DNA from 3 places in the Phreatobacter sp. GW821-FHT04C01 genome. Region 2 is predicted to be linked to each of the others. Evidence: riboswitches for the same ligand, from Rfam matches in the RefSeq annotation. Region 2 holds a riboswitch; each other region holds the start of a gene.
The links. Region 2 has a riboswitch for thiamine pyrophosphate ahead of AC07WJ_RS25355 (FAD-dependent oxidoreductase). Riboswitches for the same ligand answer to the same signal wherever they lie in the genome.

Region 1 (3,270 bases), on a different contig from region 2:
CGCGTGACAAGGCGTCGTCGCGCAGCTGCGCCGCCGGATGGCCCTTGCCGAGATCGGCGGCGTGCGCGGCGATCTTGTAGGTGATCACGCCGACCTTCACGTCGTCGCGGTTGGGCAGGCCCAGGTGCTCCTTCGGCGTGACGTAGCAGAGCATGGCGCAGCCGAACCAGCCGATCATCGCCGCCCCGATGCCCGACGTGATGTGATCATAACCCGGCGCGATATCGGTGGTCAGCGGTCCGAGCGTATAGAAGGGCGCCTCGCCGCAGGCCTTCAGCTGCTTCTCCATATTGACCTTGATCTTGTGGATCGGCACGTGGCCGGGCCCTTCGATCATCACCTGGCAGCCCTTTTTCCAGGCGATCTGGGTCAGTTCGCCGAGCGTTTCCAGTTCGGCGAACTGAGCGGCGTCATTGGCGTCGGCGATGGAGCCGGGACGCAGGCCGTCGCCGAGCGAGAACGACACGTCATAGGCTCGCATGATGTCGCAGATCTCTTCGAAATGCGTGTAGAGGAAGCTCTCCTTGTGATGCGCCAGGCACCATTTGGCCATGATCGAGCCGCCGCGCGAGACGATGCCGGTGACCCTTTTCGCGGTCAGCGGCACATAGGCCAGCCGCACGCCGGCATGAATGGTGAAATAGTCGACGCCCTGCTCGCACTGTTCGATCAGCGTGTCGCGATAGACCTCCCAGGTCAGCTTGACCGGATCGCCGTCGACCTTTTCCAGCGCCTGGTAGATCGGCACCGTGCCGATCGGCACCGGCGAATTGCGGATGATCCATTCGCGCGTGTTGTGGATGTTGCGGCCGGTCGAGAGGTCCATCACCGTGTCGGCGCCCCAGCGGATCGACCAGACCAGCTTGTCGACCTCTTCCTCGATCGACGAGGACACGGCGGAATTGCCGATATTGGCGTTGATCTTCACCAGGAAATTGCGGCCGATGATCATCGGCTCGAGTTCGGGGTGATTGATATTGGCCGGGATGATGGCCCGGCCGCGGGCGATTTCCGAACGGACGAATTCGGGCGTGATGAAGGCCGGGATCTCGGCGCCGAAGCTTTCGCCGTCCGCGATCGTCGCCTGGGCATCGGCGAGTGCCTGCTTGCGGCCGAGATTCTCACGCTCGGCGACATAGATCATCTCCTTGGTGATGATGCCGGCGCGGGCGAATTCATATTGGGTGATCGGCTGGCCCGGCAGGCCGCGCAAGGGCGGGTTCGCCACCGGGAAGGCGCGGGCCAGGTGCTTGCCGGCATGGCCGTTGTCCTCCGGCCTGATGTCGCGGCCGACATAGCGCTCGACACCGCCACGCGCGGTTACCCAGGCCTCGCGCGCCCGCGACAGGCCCTTCTCGACATCGATGACGACGTCGGGATCGGTATAGGGACCCGAGGTGTCATAGACCGCCAGCGGCGCCTCGCCGGAGCCCTCGGTCAGCGCGATCTCGCGCAAGGGCACGCGGATATCGGGGGCGGCATCAGGGATCGCGAAGATCTTGCGCGAGGCGGGCATCGGCCCGGTGGTCACGGCGGCTTTGATGTCTTTGAGAGGTGCGTTCATGACAGGTGCTCCCTTGAGGGCGCGCGTATTGGCTGGTCAGCTGGCGAGGGTCATGGCGACGCCAGCGGCATGCGGTTTCAGGCCGGTTGGCCCAGGCCTTGGCCGCGTGAGAAACTCGGGTTGGCCAACACAAACGGCCTCGTGCGCGCAGCAATGGCTGTGAGCACGAACGTTTGGCGCTGAAATAGCGAAGTCGGCATGCGTCCCATCCCTCCGCCGGCATGACCCGGATCAGGTTCAAGGGTCGCCACGGTGCCAGGATGGTCTCTGGCGTCGTGGCCTCTCAGCCCCCTCACGGGGCTCCCCTTGGAGCGGGATCGACTGTGACGCTTCGGTTCAGGAAGTCAAGGCGGGAGCGCGGCGGGCACCACGCGGTCCGGCAGGAGCGGCCGGTCGCGACGCGCGGGATCCGCCTGGTCCGAGGACGATCGACCGGCCCGCGTCAAGAGAGTAATCTGGGTGCGGGCGAGGGGCGGACCCCAGATGAGGCCAGTGCCATGGTCACCAAGGCGCTCTATGTTCGCTTGGAAGCAAAACCCGGCAAGGAAACTGCGGTCGTGACGTTCCTCAAGGGCGGCCTGCCGCTGGTCGCCCAGGAGCCGGCGACGACGGCTTGGTTTGCGATCCGGATGGGGCCGACCACCTTCGGCATTTTCGATGCCTTTCCCGACGAGGCCGGCCGTGCCGCGCATCTCTCGGGCAAGGTGGCGGCGGCCTTGATGGCGCAGGCCGGCGAACTGTTCGCCGAGCCGCCGGCGATCCAGAACCTGGACGTGCTGGCCGCCAAGCTCCCTTAGGACACGGTATCGAACCGCTTGCCGGCGGGGCGGAGCCGGCCTGGCCGCGCGTCTTGCGGGGGGCGGCCATTTGCGCGCGCCGGCCGATCTTCCCTTTCACCCCGGGCCGCAAATCGGCTAAGACCCGCAACGTTTGTCGCCAGGGAGGCGATCGCCGGAGTCCGCCATGACCGTTGATGCTCATGATATCGGCCGCGTTCTCAACGAGGCGCTGCCCTACATGCAGAAATATGACGACGAGATCATCGTGGTGAAATATGGCGGCCACGCCATGGGCGACGAGGAGGGCGCGCGGTCCTTCGCCCGCGACATCGTCATGCTCGAGCAATCCGGCATCAATCCGGTGGTGGTCCATGGCGGCGGCCCGCAGATCGGCCAGATGCTGGCCAAGCTCGGCATCAAGAGCCAGTTCGTCGACGGCCTGCGCGTCACCGACAAGCAGACGGTCGAGATCGTCGAGATGATCCTGGCCGGCTCGATCAACAAGCAGATCGTCGGCTTCATCAATGCCGCCGGCGGCAAGGCCATCGGGCTCTGCGGCAAGGATGGCGACATGGTCAAGGCGGTCAAGGTCAGCCGCACGGCGCGCGATCCCGATTCCAATATCGAGCAGGCGATCGATCTCGGCTATGTCGGCGAACCCGACAAGGTCGACACCAAGGTACTCGACACCGTGCTCGGCAAGGAGCTGATCCCGGTGCTGGCGCCGGTCGCGACCTCCAAGGAGGGCGACACCTATAACGTCAATGCCGACACCTTCGCCGGCGCCATTGCCGGCGCGCTCGGCGCCAAGCGGCTGCTGCTGCTGACCGACGTGCCCGGCGTGCTCGACAAGAACAAGAACCTGCTGAAGGATCTCTCCGTCGAGGATTGCCGGCGGCTGATCGCCGACGGTACCGCCACGGGCGG
Region 2 (3,270 bases):
CGGTCATGCTCGACTGGGTCTGGTCCTATCTCAGCTTCGGCCGCAGCGCCCGCCTGATCACGTCGGGGGTGAGCTGGGCGGGCGACGGGCCGCCGCCGAGCAAGCCGGACGCCGGCTAGCCCCAGCGGCACGGCAATCATGGCCGGTTGAGTTCGGTGCCGAGAAGTCGTGGATGCCCGGGACAAGCCCGGGCAAGACGACGTGGGCCTCACGCCGGCCGGGGGCACGATACGTCATGTGATCGTCGATCCAACGCGCGCCCTCGAAGGCACTTTTCGTCTTGGCCGGGCTTGCCCCGGCCATCCACGACTTCAGTCTTGCTCTTCATACAAGGGGCGCGTTTGGCGCTCATCATCGTCACTCGGCAGTCTACCAACCCGCCGCTCCCTCACGCCGTCAGCGCGGCCGCGTGGCGATAGCCGATGCGCTTTTCCGGCGGCAGCGGGTAGCGCCCCGCGATCCGCTCCATCATCAGCCGGACATCGCCGATGGAACCCGCCTTCACCGCCGCGTCGGTGAACAATTGCTCCAGCACGTCCTGCTGCGCGTGGCTGCCGCCGAGCCGGTACATGCCGCCGAGCGCCGGCCGCATCAGCTCGACCGCCTCCTGGTGACGGCCGCGGCCATGGGCGAGCACCGCCGCCGAAATCGGCATTGCATAGAGCCGGACGAGGCCGGCGACCGTGTCCGAGCCCGCCGCCGCGGCCTTGAGCCCGGCCAGGAAGGCGTCGGCGGCCTGGAAGCGCCCGGTGCGAACCAGCGCCATCATCCAATGCGGCAAGGTGAAGGTGTTCAGGCAGTCGCCGATCCGGCCTTCGGCCTTGTCGGCCAGCTCGATCCAGCGGTCGCCGACATCGACGCCCTGCAGTTCCAGCCGGAACAGCATGGAAGCGGCGTTCTGCACGTCGATATAGAGGTCGGGCTGCATCGCGACGATCGGCGAGGCGAGATTGCGAAAGCCCTGGTCGTAGAGATCCAGGACTTCGCCGAACTCCTCGCGTTCGAGATGATAGAGGCCACGATGCCACCAGAGGTGATGCTTGAGATTGTTGCCGCCCTGCCAGTGCGGTTCCAGCTCGCGCAGCATCAGGATGCCTTCGCTGCGCCGCCCCTGCATTTCCAGGACATGGGCAACGGCATGGGTGGCCCAGATGTCGCCGGGATCGAGCGCGATCGCCTCGCGCCCGGAATTCTCGGCGACCGTGTAGTTGCCGCATTCCTCATTGGCGAAGGCCCGGCAGGCGAGCACGGCGCCGCGTCCGGCCAGTCCCAGCTCCCATTGCGGCAAGGTGGTTTCGACGGTGCTCAGCATCTGCTCGGCCCGGCCGAGCCAGAAGGCGTTGAAATGATGCAGCCGGAAAGCGACGACATCGGTCGGATCGTCGGCGACGATCGCCTCCCAGCGCGCCAGCAATTCATCGAGCCGGCCGTCGACCCAGGCCTCCAGCGCCGCGACATGGGCCTGCTCGCGGGTCGTCGTGGTCGCCGCGGTCCGCTTCGCCTGGCCCAGCGCCTCGCGCGCCACCGGAACCACGGCGAGGTTGAAGGCGGCGAGCGTCAGGTAGCCGCGCAGGACATGGGCGAGACAGAAGTCCGGGTCGAGCTCCAGGCAGGCCTTCAGCCGGGCGGCGGTGTCCAGGCGATAGGTCAGATAGCCGGCCACCGCATGGTCGAAGGCCTCCGCCGCCGCTTGCGATGCGCAGGTCACGGTCAGTCCACGACAATCCCTGGGCATGGCCACGGCTCCTTGCTGCGGCCGTCTCGGGCATCGGCGGCTCGGCCCCAAGCTCACGCCATCGGAGCGGGATTGTCCACCGTCGCCGACGGGGGTTGACGCGGCGGGGCGAGGGGCCCAGATTCCATGAAACTCTGAGGGGAGCCCCGCGACGGGGCTGAGAGGCTGCAACGCCGGTTTGGATGCCGGCACCGTGGCGACCCTTGAACCTGATCCGGATCATGCCGGCGGAGGGACAGGGATGCGTCAGGACGCGTCAGGGCGCAATGCGCCGATCAGCATCATCGGAGCCGGGATCGCCGGCCTGTGGCAAGCGCTGGCCTTCGCGCGGGCCGGCCATGCGGTGACGGTGTTCGAGCGTGGCGACGACGCCATGAGCCAGGCGACCAGCCATTGGGCCGGCGGCATGCTGGCGCCCTGGTGCGAGCGCGAAGGTGCCGACGATGTGGTCACGCGGCTCGGCATCCGCTCGCTCGCGCTCTGGCGCGAGGCGCTGCCCGACCTCGCCTTCAAGGGCTCGCTGGTGGTCGCCCATGCCCGCGACCGCTCGGATTTCGAGCGCTTCGCCCGGATGACGGATGGCCATGTCCGCCTGGATGCGGCGGCCATTGCCGGCCTCGAGCCGGCGCTCGAGGGGCGTTTCCGCGAGGCGTTGCATTTCCTCGGCGAGGGCCATGTCGAGCCACGGCTGGTCATGCCGCTGCTGCGCCGGCTGATCGCCGAGGCTGGCGGGCGCATCGTCTTTGATGCCGCGCGCGATCCCGACGAGCTGGCCGGGCTGGTGATCGATTGCCGCGGGCTCGCCGGCCGTGACCGGGCGCCGGGCCTGCGCGGCGTCAAGGGCGAGACGGTGCTGGTCGAGACATCGGAGATCACATTGACCCAGCCGATCCGGCTGTTGCATCCGCGCTGGCCGCTCTATGTCGTGCCGCGCTTGGACAACCGCTTTCTGATCGGTGCAACCTCGATCGAAAGCGAGGGCGAGGGGGTCAGCCTGCGTTCGGCCATGGAGCTGATGACCGCAGCCTATGCGCTGCATCCGGCCTTTGCCGAGGCGCGCATCGTCGAGCTCGGCGCGGCGCTTCGGCCGGCTTTTCCCGACAACCATCCGCGGATTGCCATCGACGGGGAGCGGATCACCGTCAACGGGCTCTACCGCCACGGATTTCTCATCGCACCGGCGCTCGCGGAACTGACGCTCGCGCAGCTGCACCAAGGTCTGCAACGCGACCTGATCGACAGAGAGGTGATGTCATGGTCCTGATCGTCAACGGCGAACGAACTGAAACGGCGGCGACCAGCTTGCCGGCCCTGCTGGAGGAGCTGGACTACCAGCACCGCCATCTCGCCATTGCCGTCAATCACGAGGTGGTGCCGCGCGCCGCCTGGGCGAAGGCCGCGCTCAACGACGGCGACGCCATCGAGATCATCACGCCGCGGCAGGGCGGCTGAGGCCATGGTCGATTTCTACGGCCGCAGCTTCTCCTCGCGCCTGCTCATCGGCACGGCGCTTTATCCGTCACCCGCCATCATGC
Region 3 (3,270 bases), on a different contig from region 2:
GTGGCGGCCGGTGCCGACAAGCGCATTTCGGCGGATACGCTGGTTGGTTTCGCGCTGGCCGGCGGGGGCACCAGTTTCGGCCTGAACAACCGGGGCAACGGCACCGGCAACATGTTTCAGATCGGCCTTTACGGCTCGACCCGGCTCGGCGACGGCTATGTCTCCGCGGCGCTCGCCTATGGCTGGAACGCCTTCGAAATGAACCGGACCGCCGCCGGCGCGCCGGCCGAGACCTATATGTCGCGAGTCACCGCGCAGACCTATGGCGGCCGCATCGAGACCGGCTGGCGCTTCGGGCTGACCGGCTTCGGCGTCACGCCATACGCGGCGATCGAGGCCATCGGCTATAGCGCGCCGCGCTATGGCGAAACCTTCAGCGCGCCGGCCACCGGCGGCCTGGCGCTGACCTTCGCCGGCCGCAGCACCGTCTCGCTCCGCACCGAGCTCGGCGCCAGGCTCGACGCCAAGACCCAGGTCGCGCCGGGCAGCGAGCTGATCACCTTCGGGCGGCTCGCCTGGGGCTATCAGGCCAAGACCGACCGCTCGATCGACGCGAGCTTCCAGGCCATGGCCAATTCCGGCTTCACCGTCTTCGGCGCCCGGCCCTCGACCCATACGGCGCTGGCTTCCATCGGCGCCGAGCTCCGGCTGTCGGGCGGCATGCGGCTGTCGACCTCGATCGACGGCGAGCTCGGTGATCACCACCGCTCGATACGCGCCAATGCCGGGCTGCGCTATAGTTGGTAGGCCCGTCGGCCAGGGGCCGACCTCCCTCCATCACCATCCGCAGCGCGCGGCCCGCCAAGGGTCGCGCGTTCGGCGTTTTGGGGGAGGAAGGTGATTTGAACTTTGCATTGCTTGCGTCGGGTGATCGTTGGCGTTGCCTGCCTGTTTCGGCTGAGCTGGTCTGAAGGCTCGATGTCACCGCCGGCCGAGCGTAGCGAGGGGAAGGGGGGCCAGGAGCCGTTTCACCGCGCCCTCGGAGCATATGTCCAAGTGATTTCGCTGCGCTGGGCGACAGGCCCTGCCACTCCTGGCCCCCCTTCCCCTCCTTCGCTTCGCTCAGTCGGCCGGGGGTGACGTGGTGGTTCACATGCGTTCCGTGAAGGTCGAAGCGAAAGCTTCGTCCTTTGGGGATGATACCCTCTCGGGCGATGCCACGCTTCTCAAGCGCCCACCCGCTCAGAACGCCTTGAAGGTGATGATGGTGTGGGTGTCCTGGATGCCGGGGATGACCTGCACCTTCTCATTGACGAAATGGCCGATATCGACCTCGCGCTCGACGTAGAATTTGACCAGCAGGTCGAAATTGCCGGCGGTCGAATAGATTTCTGACGCGATCTCGCGGTCGGCGAGCTGGGCGGCGACCTCATAGGACTTGCCGAGCTGGCATTTGATCTGGACGAAAAACGGGATCATGGCGTGCCTCTTTGCCGGCGCGGAGAATCCACGATGGCGGTGCCGGCCGCAAGGGCGGCCAGGCTGTGGTCGGGGAGATTCCATGACGGCGGGGCCGGCGGCAAGGGCGATCCCGGCATGAGCCGCGAAATTCCACAAGGGCGGCACCGCGGGCGGGGGCGGCCTGCGCAAACGGGCCGTGCGCGGAGCGCTCTTGCAGGCCCGGCCGGCTTGGCCTACCACATGGGTCCTGTCTCGTCGGGGTGCCCTAAGCCAAGGGCTGAGAGGCCGCTGGAGCGGTCAACCCGTCGCACCTGAACCGGGTCATGCCGGCGGAGGAAACCGAGATGTCCGGATGGTTCGTCTTGAACGGGGGCCGGTGATGGCCGCAGCCGCGCTCGCCTGGAATGCCGCCGCCCTGCTCGACAAGATCCGGGCGCGCCACCCGCGCATCCATTGCATCACCAACGGGGTGGCCCAGGGCTTCACCGCCAATGCGCTGCTGGCGATCGGCGCTTTGCCGTCCATGACCACCTCGCCGGAGGAGATCGGCTCCTTCGTGCAGGGGGCCGACGCGCTTCTGGTCAATCTCGGCACGCTCGACGACGACAGGCGCCAGGCCATCCGGCTGGCGATCGCGGCGGCCAAGGCCAAGGCGCTGCCCTGGGTGCTCGATCCCGTGTTCATCGAGCGCTCGCCGAGCCGGGCGCTGTTCGCCCGCGAGATCGCCGGCTGCGGCCCGACGGTGGTGCGCGGCAACGAGACCGAAATCGCCGCCTTGAGCCAGGGCCAGCCGGTCGACAGCTATGCCCGCGCGCTGAAGGCGGTCGTCGCGGCCACCGCCGAGACCGACCATGTGCTCGACGGCACCCGCATGGTCGGCACGCCCAACGGCCATCCGCTGATGGCCAAGGTCACCGCCATGGGCTGCGCCGGCGCGGCCCTGATCGCGGCCTTCCTGGTGGTCGCGGACAATCCGTTCGACGGTTGCGCCTGCGCCCTGGTGGCGGCCGGCGTCGCCGGCGAGATCGCGGCCGAGCAGGCCGACGGCCCGGGCAGTTTCGCCAGCGCCTATATCGATGCGCTCTATGGCCTCGATTCCGGCAAGCTCGCCACCCGCGCCCGGGTGCTCTGAAGGGTATTTGCCGTGACGGCCGATCTTTCGCTTTATGTCCTGGTCGATCCCGAGCGGTCGCGCGGCCGCCCCTTGGCGGAGCTGGCGGCGGCGGCCGCGGCCGGCGGCGCGACGCTGATTCAGTATCGCGACAAGCGCGCGGCGACGGCCAGGATGATCGAGACCGCGCATGCCATTCGCATCGCGCTGACCGGCTCGGGCGTGCCGCTCCTGATCAATGACCGCGTCGATGTCGCGCTGGCCGCCGGCGCCGACGGCGTCCATCTCGGCCAGGACGACATGGGGGTGGCGGACGCGCGCCGGCTGCTCGGCGACGAGGCGATCATCGGCCTGACCATCACGTCGCGCGCGGAGGCCGAAGCGGCCGCCGTCGAACTGATCGATTACGCCTGTATCGGCGGCGTCTTCGCCACCACGTCGAAGGACAATCCGAACCCGCCGATCGGCATCGACGGTTTTGCCGCGATCCGCGGCGTGTTCACCCGCCGCTGGCCGCGCCTGCCGGTCGGCGCCATTGCCGGCATCGATGCGAGCAATGCCGCCGCTCTCGCCCGGGCCGGCGCCGACGGCGTCGCCGTCATGTCGGCGGTTACCATGGCGGATGATCCGCGCGCGGCCGCGGCCGTGCTGAAGGCGGCCTTTGCCGCGGGCCGGCCGGAACCGCGCCAAATCGGGAGTGACCAGCCATGACGGCGATCGCTGTGACCATCGCGGGTTCGGATTCCGGCGGCGGCGCC

Region 1: another riboswitch for thiamine pyrophosphate. It lies ahead of thiC (phosphomethylpyrimidine synthase ThiC); the one in region 2 lies ahead of AC07WJ_RS25355 (FAD-dependent oxidoreductase).
Region 3: another riboswitch for thiamine pyrophosphate. It lies ahead of thiM (hydroxyethylthiazole kinase); the one in region 2 lies ahead of AC07WJ_RS25355 (FAD-dependent oxidoreductase).

The regions. Positions count from the first base shown of each region.
Region 1 is NZ_JBWKTP010000003.1:153,145-156,414, forward strand. Features, by position in the region: gene thiC (phosphomethylpyrimidine synthase ThiC) at 1-1,564, opposite strand, end outside; TPP riboswitch at 1,756-1,881, opposite strand; gene AC07WJ_RS12455 (putative quinol monooxygenase) at 2,122-2,361, shown strand; gene argB (acetylglutamate kinase) at 2,528-3,270, shown strand, end outside.
Region 2 is NZ_JBWKTP010000007.1:279,919-283,188, forward strand. Features, by position in the region: gene AC07WJ_RS25345 (NAD(P)/FAD-dependent oxidoreductase) at 1-119, shown strand, start outside; gene AC07WJ_RS25350 (tetratricopeptide repeat protein) at 389-1,735, opposite strand; TPP riboswitch at 1,863-1,988, shown strand; gene AC07WJ_RS25355 (FAD-dependent oxidoreductase) at 1,977-2,999, shown strand; gene thiS (sulfur carrier protein ThiS) at 2,990-3,187, shown strand; gene AC07WJ_RS25365 (thiazole synthase) at 3,192-3,270, shown strand, end outside.
Region 3 is NZ_JBWKTP010000009.1:310,398-313,667, reverse strand. Features, by position in the region: gene AC07WJ_RS28990 (autotransporter family protein) at 1-747, shown strand, start outside; gene AC07WJ_RS28985 (Lrp/AsnC ligand binding domain-containing protein) at 1,183-1,419, opposite strand; TPP riboswitch at 1,648-1,757, shown strand; gene thiM (hydroxyethylthiazole kinase) at 1,754-2,533, shown strand; gene thiE (thiamine phosphate synthase) at 2,546-3,223, shown strand; gene thiD (bifunctional hydroxymethylpyrimidine kinase/phosphomethylpyrimidine kinase) at 3,220-3,270, shown strand, end outside.